DNA from 4 places in the Vibrio jasicida 090810c genome. Region 4 is predicted to be linked to each of the others. Evidence: predicted binding sites of a transcription regulator. Region 4 holds the regulator's gene; each other region holds the start of a gene.
The links. The regulator PurR, encoded in region 4, represses purine synthesis genes. The targets are predictions, from matches to a motif close to TNANGNAAACGTTTNCNTNA.
Positions count from the first base shown of each region.

Region 1: a site for PurR is predicted at 1,787-1,806, ahead of purM (phosphoribosylformylglycinamidine cyclo-ligase). Genes of this name have one in related genera too.
Region 2: a site for PurR is predicted at 1,702-1,721, ahead of glpX (class II fructose-bisphosphatase). Genes of this name have one in related genera too.
Region 3: a site for PurR is predicted at 1,330-1,349, ahead of C1S73_RS23885 (formate--tetrahydrofolate ligase). Genes of this name have one in related genera too.

Region 1 is NZ_CP025792.1:3,168,301-3,171,479, forward strand. It holds gene purN (phosphoribosylglycinamide formyltransferase) at 1-539, opposite strand, end outside; gene purM (phosphoribosylformylglycinamidine cyclo-ligase) at 682-1,722, opposite strand; gene upp (uracil phosphoribosyltransferase) at 1,902-2,528, shown strand; gene C1S73_RS15130 (uracil-xanthine permease family protein) at 2,657-3,179, opposite strand, start outside.
Region 2 is NZ_CP025792.1:1,969,261-1,972,439, reverse strand. It holds gene C1S73_RS09310 (helix-turn-helix transcriptional regulator) at 1-492, opposite strand, end outside; gene glpX (class II fructose-bisphosphatase) at 638-1,645, opposite strand; gene zapB (cell division protein ZapB) at 1,991-2,233, shown strand; gene rraA (ribonuclease E activity regulator RraA) at 2,315-2,848, opposite strand; gene C1S73_RS09285 (1,4-dihydroxy-2-naphthoate polyprenyltransferase) at 2,924-3,179, opposite strand, start outside.
Region 3 is NZ_CP025793.1:1,418,914-1,422,092, forward strand. It holds gene C1S73_RS23880 (inosine/guanosine kinase) at 1-1,178, shown strand, start outside; gene C1S73_RS23885 (formate--tetrahydrofolate ligase) at 1,416-3,164, shown strand.
Region 4 is NZ_CP025792.1:1,123,290-1,126,468, forward strand. It holds gene torR (two-component system response regulator TorR) at 1-156, opposite strand, end outside; gene torD (molecular chaperone TorD) at 390-1,037, shown strand; gene purR (HTH-type transcriptional repressor PurR) at 1,480-2,484, shown strand; cyclic di-GMP riboswitch class I at 2,764-2,853, shown strand; gene C1S73_RS05300 (TfoX/Sxy family DNA transformation protein) at 2,970-3,179, shown strand, end outside.

The sequences.
Region 1 (3,179 bases), 1.6 Mb from region 4:
ATTGGGTAGATCTTGTGTTCTTGAGTCTGCACGCGCGCGGCGAGTGCATCGGTATCGTCGTCTTCAAACACGGGTACTTTGGCTTGTAGTACCACAGGGCCGCCGTCTAACTCTTCTGTGACAAAGTGTACGCTGGTGCCGTGTTCTTTGTCGCCAGCATCAATAGCGCGCTGGTGGGTGTGTAGCCCCGGATACTTAGGCAAAAGGGAAGGGTGGATGTTGATCATTTTACCCAGGTAGTGGGAAACAAACGCGCCACTGAGAATACGCATGTAACCTGCAAGTACAATCACATCCGGTTGGTATTCATCGATTTGTCTCATTAGTTCAGCATCAAAGTCTTCACGGGATTCGAATGCTTTTGGATCGACAAAATGCCCATTCACATCAAACTGTTTTGCGCGCTCTAAACCATAAGCGTCAGCTTTATTGGAGAACACCGCTGCGACTTGTGCATTTGGCATACTGTCTTCGCAAGCTTCCAAGATGGCTTGAAGGTTACTGCCGTTACCCGAAATGAGGACCACTATGTTTTTCATGATGTTGAGACTGCCTTGCTATTGTAGGTTTGAAGTGCGTATCCGCTAAATTACCTACTATTAGAATGGTTTTCGATGTTCCAGATAGCAGAATGAGGACATCGCGTCCTCATTCATATCGTTATGTAGCGCAACTCACAAGTTATTGGATTTCAACTTGCTCTTCGTTTGCTTCTGCTTGAGCGACTTCACCAATCACCCATGCGTTTTCGCCTTCTTCTTTAAGAAGAGCAACCGCAGCGTCTGCTTGGTCTTTTGGAAGTGCAACGACTAGGCCAACACCACAGTTGAACGTACGGTACATCTCGTGTGTTTCAACGTTGCCTTTCTCTTGTAACCATTTGAAGATGACTGGCCATTCCCAGCTATTACCATTGATAACGGCTTTTGTGCCTTCAGGCAGTACGCGTGGGATGTTTTCCCAGAAACCACCACCCGTGATGTGAGAAATCGCGTGGATGTCGTGCTTCTCAATCATCTTAAGTGCTGATTTGATGTAAATCTTAGTTGGTTCTAGTAGGTGCTCACCGATAGTACGACCTGCTAGCTCTTCGTTTTTATCTGCGCCAGAAACTTCTAGGATCTTACGGATAAGAGAGTAACCGTTTGAGTGTGGACCGCTTGAGCCAACAGCGATTAGTGCGTCGCCAGCTGCCACTTTCGTGCCGTCAATCACGTCTTCTTTTTCTACTACGCCAACACAGAATCCAGCAACGTCGTAGTCTTCGCCTTCGTACATGCCCGGCATCTCAGCAGTTTCACCACCGATTAGTGCACAGCCTGCTTGAACACAGCCATCAGCAATACCAGAAACCACGTCTGCCGCGGTATCTACGTCTAGCTTGCCTGTTGCGTAGTAATCTAGGAAGAATAGGGGCTCAGCACCTTGAACGATTAGGTCGTTTACACACATTGCCACTAGGTCAACGCCGATAGTGTCGTGCTTGTTCATATCCAGCGCTAGGCGAAGTTTTGTTCCTACACCGTCAGTACCAGAAACCAGTACAGGTTGTTTGTATTTTGTCGGCAATTCACACAATGCGCCAAAACCGCCGATACCACCCATCACTTCAGGGCGACGAGTACGCTTAACCGCACCTTTAATACGATCTACAAGCGCGTTGCCTGCATCAATATCTACACCAGCGTCTTTATAGCTAAGAGAAGAGTTGTTACCACTCACAGGGAAGTCCTCGGTTTTTAAGTTGGATATGAAAACGGCGCTATTCTACCAGTGGTTAAATATAGATAGCAAACGTTTGCGTCGGTTTTTTTCTTTAGTGATCTATCCTGATATCCCTGCAAAAATCATGTATAATCTGAAGGTTTGTTTAAATATTGCCAAAAAAGCCGGAGATGGAAATGAAAGTTGTTGAAGTTAAACACCCTCTAGTGAAACACAAAATCGGTCTAATGCGAGAAGGTGACATCAGCACGAAGCGTTTTCGTGAGTTAGCGACAGAAGTCGGTAGCCTACTTACTTACGAAGCGACTGCAGACTTTGAAACAGAGAAAGTAACCATTGAAGGTTGGAATGGTCCTGTAGAAGTTGACCAAATCAAGGGTAAGAAAGTAACAGTAGTGCCAATCCTGCGTGCAGGTCTAGGTATGATGGACGGCGTTCTTGAGCACATGCCAAGCGCACGTATCAGTGTTGTAGGTATCTACCGTGATGAAGAAACACTTGAGCCAGTACCATACTTCAACAAGCTTGCTTCTAACATCGATGAGCGTATTGCTCTAGTTGTTGACCCAATGCTTGCAACAGGTGGTTCTATGATCGCAACAATCGATCTTCTAAAAGAGAAAGGTTGTCAGGCAATCAAGATTCTTGTTCTTGTAGCGGCTCCTGAAGGTATCGAAGCACTAGAAAAAGCGCACCCAGATGTTGAGCTATACACAGCGGCAATCGATGAGAAGCTAAACGACAAAGGTTACATTGTTCCTGGTCTTGGTGATGCAGGGGACAAGATCTTCGGTACTCAATAAGCATTATTGTTTTTACTGAATTCAAAAATAAAGGCTTGGTGAAAACCAAGCCTTTTTTGTCTCTGCTATTTAGAAGCGAGCTACGAGATCAGGAAGGGCGACTTAAATCAATCAAGCCGCCACCATACTTACTTCGCGTTGTCTTCTTCCATCTGTGCATTATCTACCACGTGGTTTTCACCAAGGTCGTGTGGTAGCACTAGGTTAAGAATGATTGCAACGATACCACATAGGCTTACACCTTGTAGGCTGAACTCGCCAATACCGAAAGCCATGCCGCCGATACCAAATACTAGGGTTACCGCTACGATCACTAGGTTACGTGATTTGTGCAGGTCAACGTTGTTTTTAATCAGTGTGTTTAGACCAACGGTTGCGATAGAACCAAACAGTAGAATCATGATACCGCCCATTACCGGGACTGGAATGGTTTGTAGAATCGCACCTAGCTTACCTACCAGCGCAAGTACGATGGCAGTAACCGCTGCCCATGTCATGATCACTGGGTTGAATGCTTTCGTTAGCATTACCGCACCGGTTACCTCGCTGTAAGTGGTGTTTGGTGGTGCGCCAACCATAGAAGCCGCAATTGTTGCCACCCCGTCACCGGCGATGGTGCGGTGCAGACCCGGTTTCTTCAGGTAGTTTTTA
Region 2 (3,179 bases), 850 kb from region 4:
GCAGCGAGTCGCGGCTTTGCAAATAGGGCAGTGGTTTTCGATGAGGATAAACCCATGTTCATCTTGTTCTAGTTCTGCCATGTAGCCTTCTTGTTCACGCAGAGTAACCAGTGTCTTTAGTTTGCTCTCTAGAGAGTCACACTGCTCAAGATGTTGTTGGTAGTTTTGTAAGGTGAGTTTCTCGCGCTCAGACGTGACTTTCTCCAATCCGTCTTTACCGAAGATGTGCTCTACGGCTTCGATAAATTGAATGGTCAGTTCACCATGACGATCGGCAAATTGCTCATGACCTTTTTGGGTCAGAGACCAATGGCGGGCAGGGCGACCCACTTTGACTTTTACATCATGAATCGACAGGATGCCGTCATCTTCCAAACCTTGCAGATGCTGACGCGCACCCATGGTTGTCATACCCAGTTCAGAAGAGAGTTGTTTCGCTGTGACAGAGCCATCACGCTTAACGATTTGCAAAATCCTATCTACGGTTTTCATATACCCACCATTTATACGTCAGTACATATTATGCGCGATAGGGTTAGTAAAGAAAAGTGTTGACTTAATTTGTGTGTGGATTTGTTGAATCACAAACAAAAGGGTTGGCACTTAGCCAACCCTTGGGAATCAATCTACGTCGAGATTAAAGAATAATATCGCGTACTTCTGGATCTTTACGCTCTAGGTAGTGCGTAGACTTGATGCGACGAATAGTACGACAACGGCCACGGATCAACAGAGTTTCTGTTGTTGCGATATTGCCTTGGCGAGAGATGCCTTCTAGCAGGTCGCCTTTCGTAATCCCCGTTGCAGAGAAGACTACGTTGTCGCTGCGCGCCATGTCTTCCATCTTCAATACTACGTTTGCTTTTACACCCATCTCTTCACAGCGTTGTAGTTCAGCTGAGCCATAGATGCGGTTTTCTTCCGTATCGCCTTTTACTTCATGACGAGGAAGAAGACGACCATGCATGTCACCGTCTAGTGCACGAATTACCGCTGCAGATACGACGCCTTCTGGTGCGCCGCCGATGCAGTACATCATGTCTACTTCGCTGTCTGGCATACAAGTTAGGATTGAAGCGGCTACGTCGCCGTCTGGCACTGCGAATACGCGAACGCCCATGGTTTGCATCTCTGCGATCACTTCATCGTGACGAGGCTTCGCAAGCGTAATAACGACTAGCGTATCAAGAGGTTTATTCAGTGCTTTTGCTACGTTTTCTAGGTTTTCTTTAAGTGGCTTACCTAGGTCGATAACACCTTTAGCGCCAGGACCGACAACCAGTTTTTCCATGTACATGTCTGGTGCTTTAAGGAAGCTGCCTTTCTCACCCGCTGCCAATACTGCTAGTGCGTTAGATTGACCCATTGCGGTCATGCGAGTACCTTCGATTGGGTCGACAGCGATATCGACTTCGTCGCCACCAATACCCACTTGTTCACCGATGTACAGCATTGGTGCATCATCGATCTCACCTTCACCAATAACGATTTCACCACTGATGTCTGTTTTGTTCAGCAGGGTGCGCATTACTTCAACAGCAGCACCATCCGCTGCGTTTTTGTCGCCACGGCCAAGCCATTTGTAACCAGCCAAAGCGGCACCTTCAGTAACACGGGAAAATGCCATTGCTAAATCGCGTTTCATGATGTCTCCAAGTAACAAGAGGGAAGAATAATTTGCGCGGCGATTTTATCACATCGTCAGTTAAACGTTTGCCTTTTTGCTGAGCTTTTACTTTAACTAAGTTGAATTTGATCAATACTTGGGTGAGTTTATGGGGTAGTGATGGGAAAATACATTGCTCAAAAATGCTTCTAGGATAAGAAAAGTCAGCGTTTAGTGAGATTGCGCCGATTTTTTAACCGAATGATGCAAAATATCGAATATAGTAAGTGTTTCTCATCGCTACGCTGAGTAGAATGAACCTCATAGGTAAGGTGCAAGCGAACGCTCGCCATCGTCCCACGGAATAACAATAGGTAGGCCAAGATGTCTTTTGAAGTACTAGAAAAACTAGAAGCGAAAATTCAAACTGCAGTTGACACAATCACTCTTCTTCAGATGGAAGTAGAAGAGCTGAAAGAAGACAAAGTGAAATTAGAAGCTGAAGCTAACGAAATGCGTTCTCAACGTGAAGAGCTTGAGCAAAAATCTCAGCAAGCTCAACAAGAGCACGCTCAGTGGCAAGAGCGCATTCGTGCACTACTTGGCAAGATGGACGAAGTGGAATAATCCACTTAAGTATCCAGAATCAAAAACACCCGCTTCGGCGGGTGTTTGCGTATTTGGCTAGTAGCCGTAAATGGCGTTAGGTTAGTTTAACCTTCCCTCATCTTCTTCCTCTTCATCGTCATCCAACTCGAGGTCGATATTGAGCGGTTCTGGAGAAAGAATAATGCCAGTGCTATCTGCATAGATGTAATCTTCCGGTAGGAAGCTAACACCACCAAAGTTTACTGGAACATCGATTTCACCAACGCCTTGGTTAGCAGCGCCAACAGGAATAGAAGCGAGCGCTTGAATGCCAAGGTTCATGTCTTCTAGTTCATCCACTTCACGGACACAACCGTAAACGACAATGCCTTCCCATTCATTTTCTTCTGCAAGGGTTGCGATTTCTGCATCGATTAAGGCTCTGCGTAGGGACCCTCCGCCGTCGATCAACAATACTCGCCCGATTCCGTCTTGTTCTAGCGTTTCGCGGATCAGTGCGTTGTCTTCAAAGCACTTAACCGTCGTCACTTGCCCGGCAAACGACGCGCGGCCGCCAAAGTTACTGAACATCGGTTCAACTACATCTACCTGATCAAGATAGATATCACAGAGTGCTGAGGTATTGTATTCCATAGCGTACCTTTCTAAACAGAAACTGTTGTCTTTGAGTATATCTAGGCATTAAGTCAATGCAATGACAATCCCTTTTTAACTCATCAGAGTTTGAGCTACCACAACTGTTGCAAATAAAACGTTAGTAACGAGCGAGCACTTCACAACAACGGGCATCATTGGGGCAATTTGTGCGGGTTTTTCGGTATCCCAAACTGCTTTGCCATGATTCGCTACCACGTAGATGCTTAGCAGGAAGGGTAAGCTGATCCAAACCGGCTTGTCTTGAATAAGTAAATAAGCCGCAAAGGCGAGTAGGGCGCCACCGAGTAAGATGAAGTGGTATTGCTTT
Region 3 (3,179 bases), on a different replicon from region 4:
TCGTAGATATCGAAGCGCGTGTAGATGATGCGTTTTTAGAAAAATATAACCTAAGTAAAGGTCACTCTCTCGTTCTTGAAGAGAGTAAAGCTGATGCACTGTACGAAGAGCTCGTTGAACAAGGCCTGATTACGCACCAATACCCTGGTGACACAATCGGCAACACGCTTCACAACTACTCGGTACTTGCAGACAGTAAATCCGTACTTCTTGGTGTGATGTCTAAAAACATCCAAGTAGGTTCATTCGCATACCGCTACTTATGCCGTACCTCTTCTCGTATGAACTTGAACCACCTACAAACCGTAGATGGTCCGATTGGTCGCTGTTACACACTGATCACTCAAGATGGTGAACGTACGTTCGCAATCAATGAAGGTCATATGAACAAGCTCTCTCCAGAGAGCATCCCGGAAGAAGTATTTACCAAAGCTTCTGCTCTTGTGGTTTCTTCTTACCTAATGCGTGGTAAAGAAGAAGACCAGATGCCGCAAGCCGTTCAACGCGCTATCGAGTTTGCAAAGAAACACGAAGTCCCTGTGGTACTGACTTTAGGCACTAAATACGTTATCGAAGGTAATGCTAAATGGTGGCAAGAGTACATTCGCGAGAACGTATCAGTTGTCGCAATGAATGAAGAAGAAGGAGCAGCGTTAACAGGTGAGAATGATCCGCTTGCTGCTGCAAACAAAGCTCTGGAATGGGTGGACCTTGTTCTTTGCACTGCTGGTCCAGATGGCCTTTACATGGCTGGCTACACGGATGAAAAAGTGAAGCGTGAAACCACTCACGATATTCTTGAAGGCTCAATTGAAGACTTCAACAAGTTTGAGTTTAGCCGTGCAATGCGTAAAGACGACTGCCAGAATCCAATGAAAGTGTACTCTCACATTGGTCCATACCTTGGCGGCCCTCTTGAGATTAAAAACACGAATGGAGCTGGCGACGCTGCGCTCTCTGCACTGTTGCACGACATGGCAGCTAACTCATTCCACAATAAAGAAGTGCCAAACTCAGAGAAACACGAAGTACGTTGCCTAACCTACTCTTCTCTGTCGCAAATTTGTAAATACGCAAACCGCGTAAGCTACGAAGTACTGACACAACACTCACCTCGTCTATCACGTGCGCTACCAGAACGCGAAGATAGTCTAGAAGAGACCTACTGGGATCGATAAGAACCAAGTACTTAGAGCAATAAATATGCGAAGGTCACCATTTGGTGGCCTTTTTGTTTTGATCTAGCGCAGTAATTAGTGGTTTTTGTTATGATGTAGCACGCTAAGGCGCACGAACTGCTTTACACCTTATTTTTTACTAGTATTATTCTCGCGCAAACGTTTGCGCAACAACAAGGCCGCAGCTCAGATGGCTAATGTTGCTCGCTACGTGTTAGCCATTTTTTTGGAGTATCCATGCAGTCTGATATTGAAATTTGCCGAAACACACCGTTATCTTCCATCGCTACCGTTGCCGCAAACGCAGGCCTTTTACCGCACGAATTTGATACACACGGAAAATATAAAGCCAAAGTTTACCCCCAGTGCCTTCAACGCCTTCATACAAATCAAGACGGTAAATTGGTATTGGTTACTGCAATCACGCCCACCCCTCTTGGTGAAGGTAAAACCGTTACCACTATTGGTTTATCACAAGGCCTTTCCAAGATTAACCAATCGGTCATGGCATGCATTCGCCAACCTTCAATGGGGCCAGTCTTTGGAGTCAAAGGTGGTGCAGCTGGCGGTGGTTACTCTCAAGTCGCCCCTATGGACGAACTAAATCTTCATCTCACAGGCGATATTCATGCTGTTACCGCAGCACACAACCTTGCTTCTGCAGCATTGGATGCACGTCTTTACCATGAACAACGAGAAGGCTATGAGGCATTTGAAGCACGAACGGGTTTAACTGCGCTTAAAATCGACGTTGAGCGTATCACGTGGAAACGTGTTATGGACCATAACGATCGCGCACTGCGTATGGTGAAAATTGGTCTGAACGAAGAAGGTAAAACCATTAACGGCTTTGAGCGTGATGAAGGGTTTGATATCTCTGCCGCTTCCGAGCTGATGGCGATACTCGCGCTTGCAAAAGATTTAAACGACTTACGCCAGCGTATAGGTCGGATTGTTGTCGCTTACAATTTAGAAGGCAAACCGATTACGACGGAAGATCTACAAGTCGCAGGAGCTATGGCTGTCACACTAAAAGACACCATTGCCCCAACACTCATGCAAACGTTGGAAGGTGTACCTACGTTGATTCACGCAGGCCCTTTTGCCAACATAGCCCATGGCAACTCCTCTATCATTGCCGATCAAATTGCATTAAAACTTTCTAGTTACGTTGTCACTGAGGCGGGTTTTGGTTCTGATATGGGTTTCGAGAAAGCGTGCAATATTAAAGCTTCGGCAGCGAATCGAGCCCCGGACTGTGTGGTAATCGTAGCAACACTCCGGGGCCTAAAAGCCAATTCGGGTCATTATGATCTTCGCCCAGGTATGGCGATTCCGGATTCAATCTTTAACCCTGACCAAGCCGCATTAGAAGCAGGATTTGAAAACCTAAAATGGCATATTAACAATGTCCATAAATATGGTATTCCTGCGGTCGTCGCTATTAACCAATTCCCTCAAGATTCATTAGAAGAACTTAGTGAGTTGAAGTCATTGGTTAAACGTTTCAATCCGGATGTAAAAGTGGCCGTGAGCACGGCATTTGGCCAAGGGGGTGAAGGCACGATTGAGTTGGCGCAACATGTTGTTGAAGCCTGTGAGCAGCCCTCATCATTCCGTCCCCTTTACACGCCAGAACAGCCTCTAAAAGAAAAATTGATGGCAGTGTGTGAAGCGGGTTATGGGGCGTCAACTATCGACATGAGCGAGCAAGCGAAAAAACAATTAGCACACTTTGAAGCGCTCGGCTTTGATAACCTAGCGGTCTGTATTGCTAAGACACCATTATCGATTACAACCGACTCTGCCATTAAAGGGGCACCAAATGGCTTTAGCGTACCAATTCGAGAACTGCGTTTGTGCGCAGGCGCTGGCTTTGTTTACGCGCTTTCAGGTAATGTTATGACCATGCCAGGCTTACCAGATAAACCAGCATTTATGAATTTGGACCTTGATGATCAAGGCAATATTATCGGCCTGTCTTAAGGTATGCGAATTTAA
Region 4 (3,179 bases):
CAGCATGATAAGGTCCACATCACCACCTTGAAGCACTTCGCGCATTTCTGCACCGCTTTCTGCTTCACTGACTTTGTAGCCTTCATTTTGGAAGTAGCCCGCAAGCTTACTACGAGTTACAACATCATCTTCTACGACTAATACGTGATAGCTCATTTACACCACTTTCTGTCTTTTTTATTTTCCAAGACGTATTCTATTCATAACTAGTAACATTTCTAGTCATAGATACATTAAAAAGCAAGATTTTGCGATTTTATTGATTCAAAGCAAGCTTATTTACAGCCATTCATAAACCGGCACATTTTCCCATAATGGATAACAATTATAGTTACTGCTATTCATCTTAATTGTTTACACTTAGGGAATAACCATTCAGGAGCAAAAAAATGCAAGAAGTGAAAGCTTTTAACGAGAAACGCGCAGAAATCTATTGGTGGTTTTCTAGCCTGTTCGCAAAAGAACTAACAGAGAAAGAACTAGAAAGCTACCACAGTGTTGACATTCGAAGCTTTTTGGCTGGCCTTGGTGAAAATGAGTCATTAAAACCAGCTGTGGATACCCTTGTTGATGCACTTAACCGCCTACAGGATCGTGAAGACGCGCAACTTGAATTGGCTGCAGACTTTTGCGAGCTTTTCCTGAAAACAGAAAAGCACGGTGCACTGCCTTACGCATCTATGTACATCGGTGAATCTGGTCTTTTAAATGACAAGCCAGCAGAAGAGATGGAAAAACTGATGGCCGATTTTGGTGTTCAGGTTGATGAGAACCTGAAAGAGCCAGCGGATCACTTAGCGGTTGAACTAGACTTCTTAGGTAACATGATCATTCGTTCTAACGAATTAGAACAAGACAAACACATGGAAGAAGCGTTCGAGAAACAGAACGACTTAATCCAAAAGCATCTTATGTCTTGGTTGCCACAGTTTGCTGCGAAATGTAAGCAATTCGACGAATTTGGTTTCTATGTAAGCGTTGCGCAACTATTAATTGCATTTTGTAAACTGGACAGCACCTACCTTCTTGGTGAATAATTGCCGCCAATTTCAGGGAGCTCGCAAGCGGGCTCCCTATTTTATTCGTTAATTTTTAATCTAGCACATAGAAGCCCTTTCCATTTAGCAGTTAAAATGTGACCTCAATAGCGCAAAACACCTGCTGAAAATATTGCTAGTGTGCCCACATCAGTCTAAAATGTGAGCGCAAACGATTAAATACGACTTATATGTAAACCGCTGAAATATGGCGGTTTTTGTGTTTTATTAACAAGATTGCTGACCAATTCCTCACTTATATAAGTAAGGAACATGAGATTCAGCAACAAATGTTGCTACAAACCTTTTTATACCGATTTCGGAACAACCGCTGCCTAATTAATTGAACCTTAAACTTCAGATATGGTTCAATTCGCGCAACATACTAAGCGTAAGGTTGTATTCACTACGGTATTCAGTAGCTCGATACAGGACATCATTTATGGCCACTATAAAAGACGTTGCTCGCTTAGCCGGCGTTTCTACCACAACAGTTTCGCACGTAATCAACAAAACGCGTTTTGTTGCTGAAGCAACCCAAGAAAAAGTAATGAAAGCGGTTGATGAACTAAATTACGCGCCAAGTGCAGTTGCACGTAGCTTGAAGTGTAACTCAACTCGCACTATCGGTATGTTGGTAACGCAATCGACTAACCTTTTCTTCTCAGAAGTTATCGACGGCGTTGAGAGCTATTGTTACCGTCAAGGTTACACGCTGATCCTATGTAATACTGGCGGTATCTACGAAAAGCAACGTGACTACATTCGCATGCTAGCGGAGAAACGTGTAGATGGCATTTTAGTGATGTGTTCTGACTTAACGGAAGAGCTAAAAGAGATGCTTGACCGTCATTCAGATATCCCGAAAGTGGTGATGGACTGGGGTCCAGAGAGTTCGCAAGCTGACAAGATCATTGATAACTCTGAAGAAGGTGGCTACATCGCAACAAAATATCTGATCGACAATGGTCACACTGATATTGCTTGTTTGAGCGGTCACTTCGAAAAAGCCGCGTGCCAAGAACGCATTGCAGGTTACCGCCGCGCAATGGCAGAAGCAAACTTAGCAGTAAATGAAGATTGGGTACTTGAAGGTAACTTTGAGTGTGATACTGCCGTACTTGCTGCTGACAACATCACAGCAATGGACAAACGCCCGACTGCCGTTTTCTGTTTTAACGATACCATGGCGCTTGGTTTGATGAGTCGCTTGCAGCAAAACGGCATCAAAGTACCAGAAGATATCTCTGTCATTGGTTACGACAACATCGAGCTAGCAGAGTACTTCTCGCCACCGCTAACGACTATCCACCAGCCAAAACGTCGTGTTGGTAAGAATGCGTTTGAAATTTTGCTAGAACGCATCAAAGACAAAGAACATGAAAAACGCATTTTCGAAATGCAGCCAGAAATTGTTGTTCGCAACACAGTTAAGAAACTGAACTAAGCGGCATCGAAGTTTTATAAAGCGCTCGTAAGGGCGCTTTTTTATTGCCTAAAAATAACATTCCAAAAACATTTCAGAATATAAATACCTCCCCTCATTTAGATAAGTTGCTGTTTTAATTGGGCGTAGTCCATTTCCTACATCAACCTTTTGTATGACAAGGGACCGTTCCCAAATATGAAACCAAACACATCAAAAAATCACTATTAACTGAACCAAGATCACACTTTCATGTTTGAAACGTGATGTTAATTCAATATACGAAGTATTCTCAAAGTGTCACGCACAGGGCAAACCATTCGAAAGGGTGGGACGCAAAGCCTCCGGCCTGAACCATCTTATTAGATGGAAGGTAGCGGGGTTACCGATGGCAAATATGCATTAAGTGAGTTTACCCTTTAATGACATTGTGTCTGCATGCATTTGCTAATCTCTCGGACCTGATTTTTGGTGGCGTAATATTAATTACACCGAGATAACACATCATGGATAAACCGATACTCAAAGACTCAATGAAGCTGTTTGAGGCACTTGGTACTATCAAGTCGCGCTCAATGTTTGGTGGCTTCGGGCTTTTCGCCGATGAAACGATGTTCGCACTAGTTGTAAACAATCAACTTCATATTCGAGCAGACCAACAAACTTCATCTGACTTCGAGACTCAAGGACTAAAACCGTACGTCTACAAGAAACGT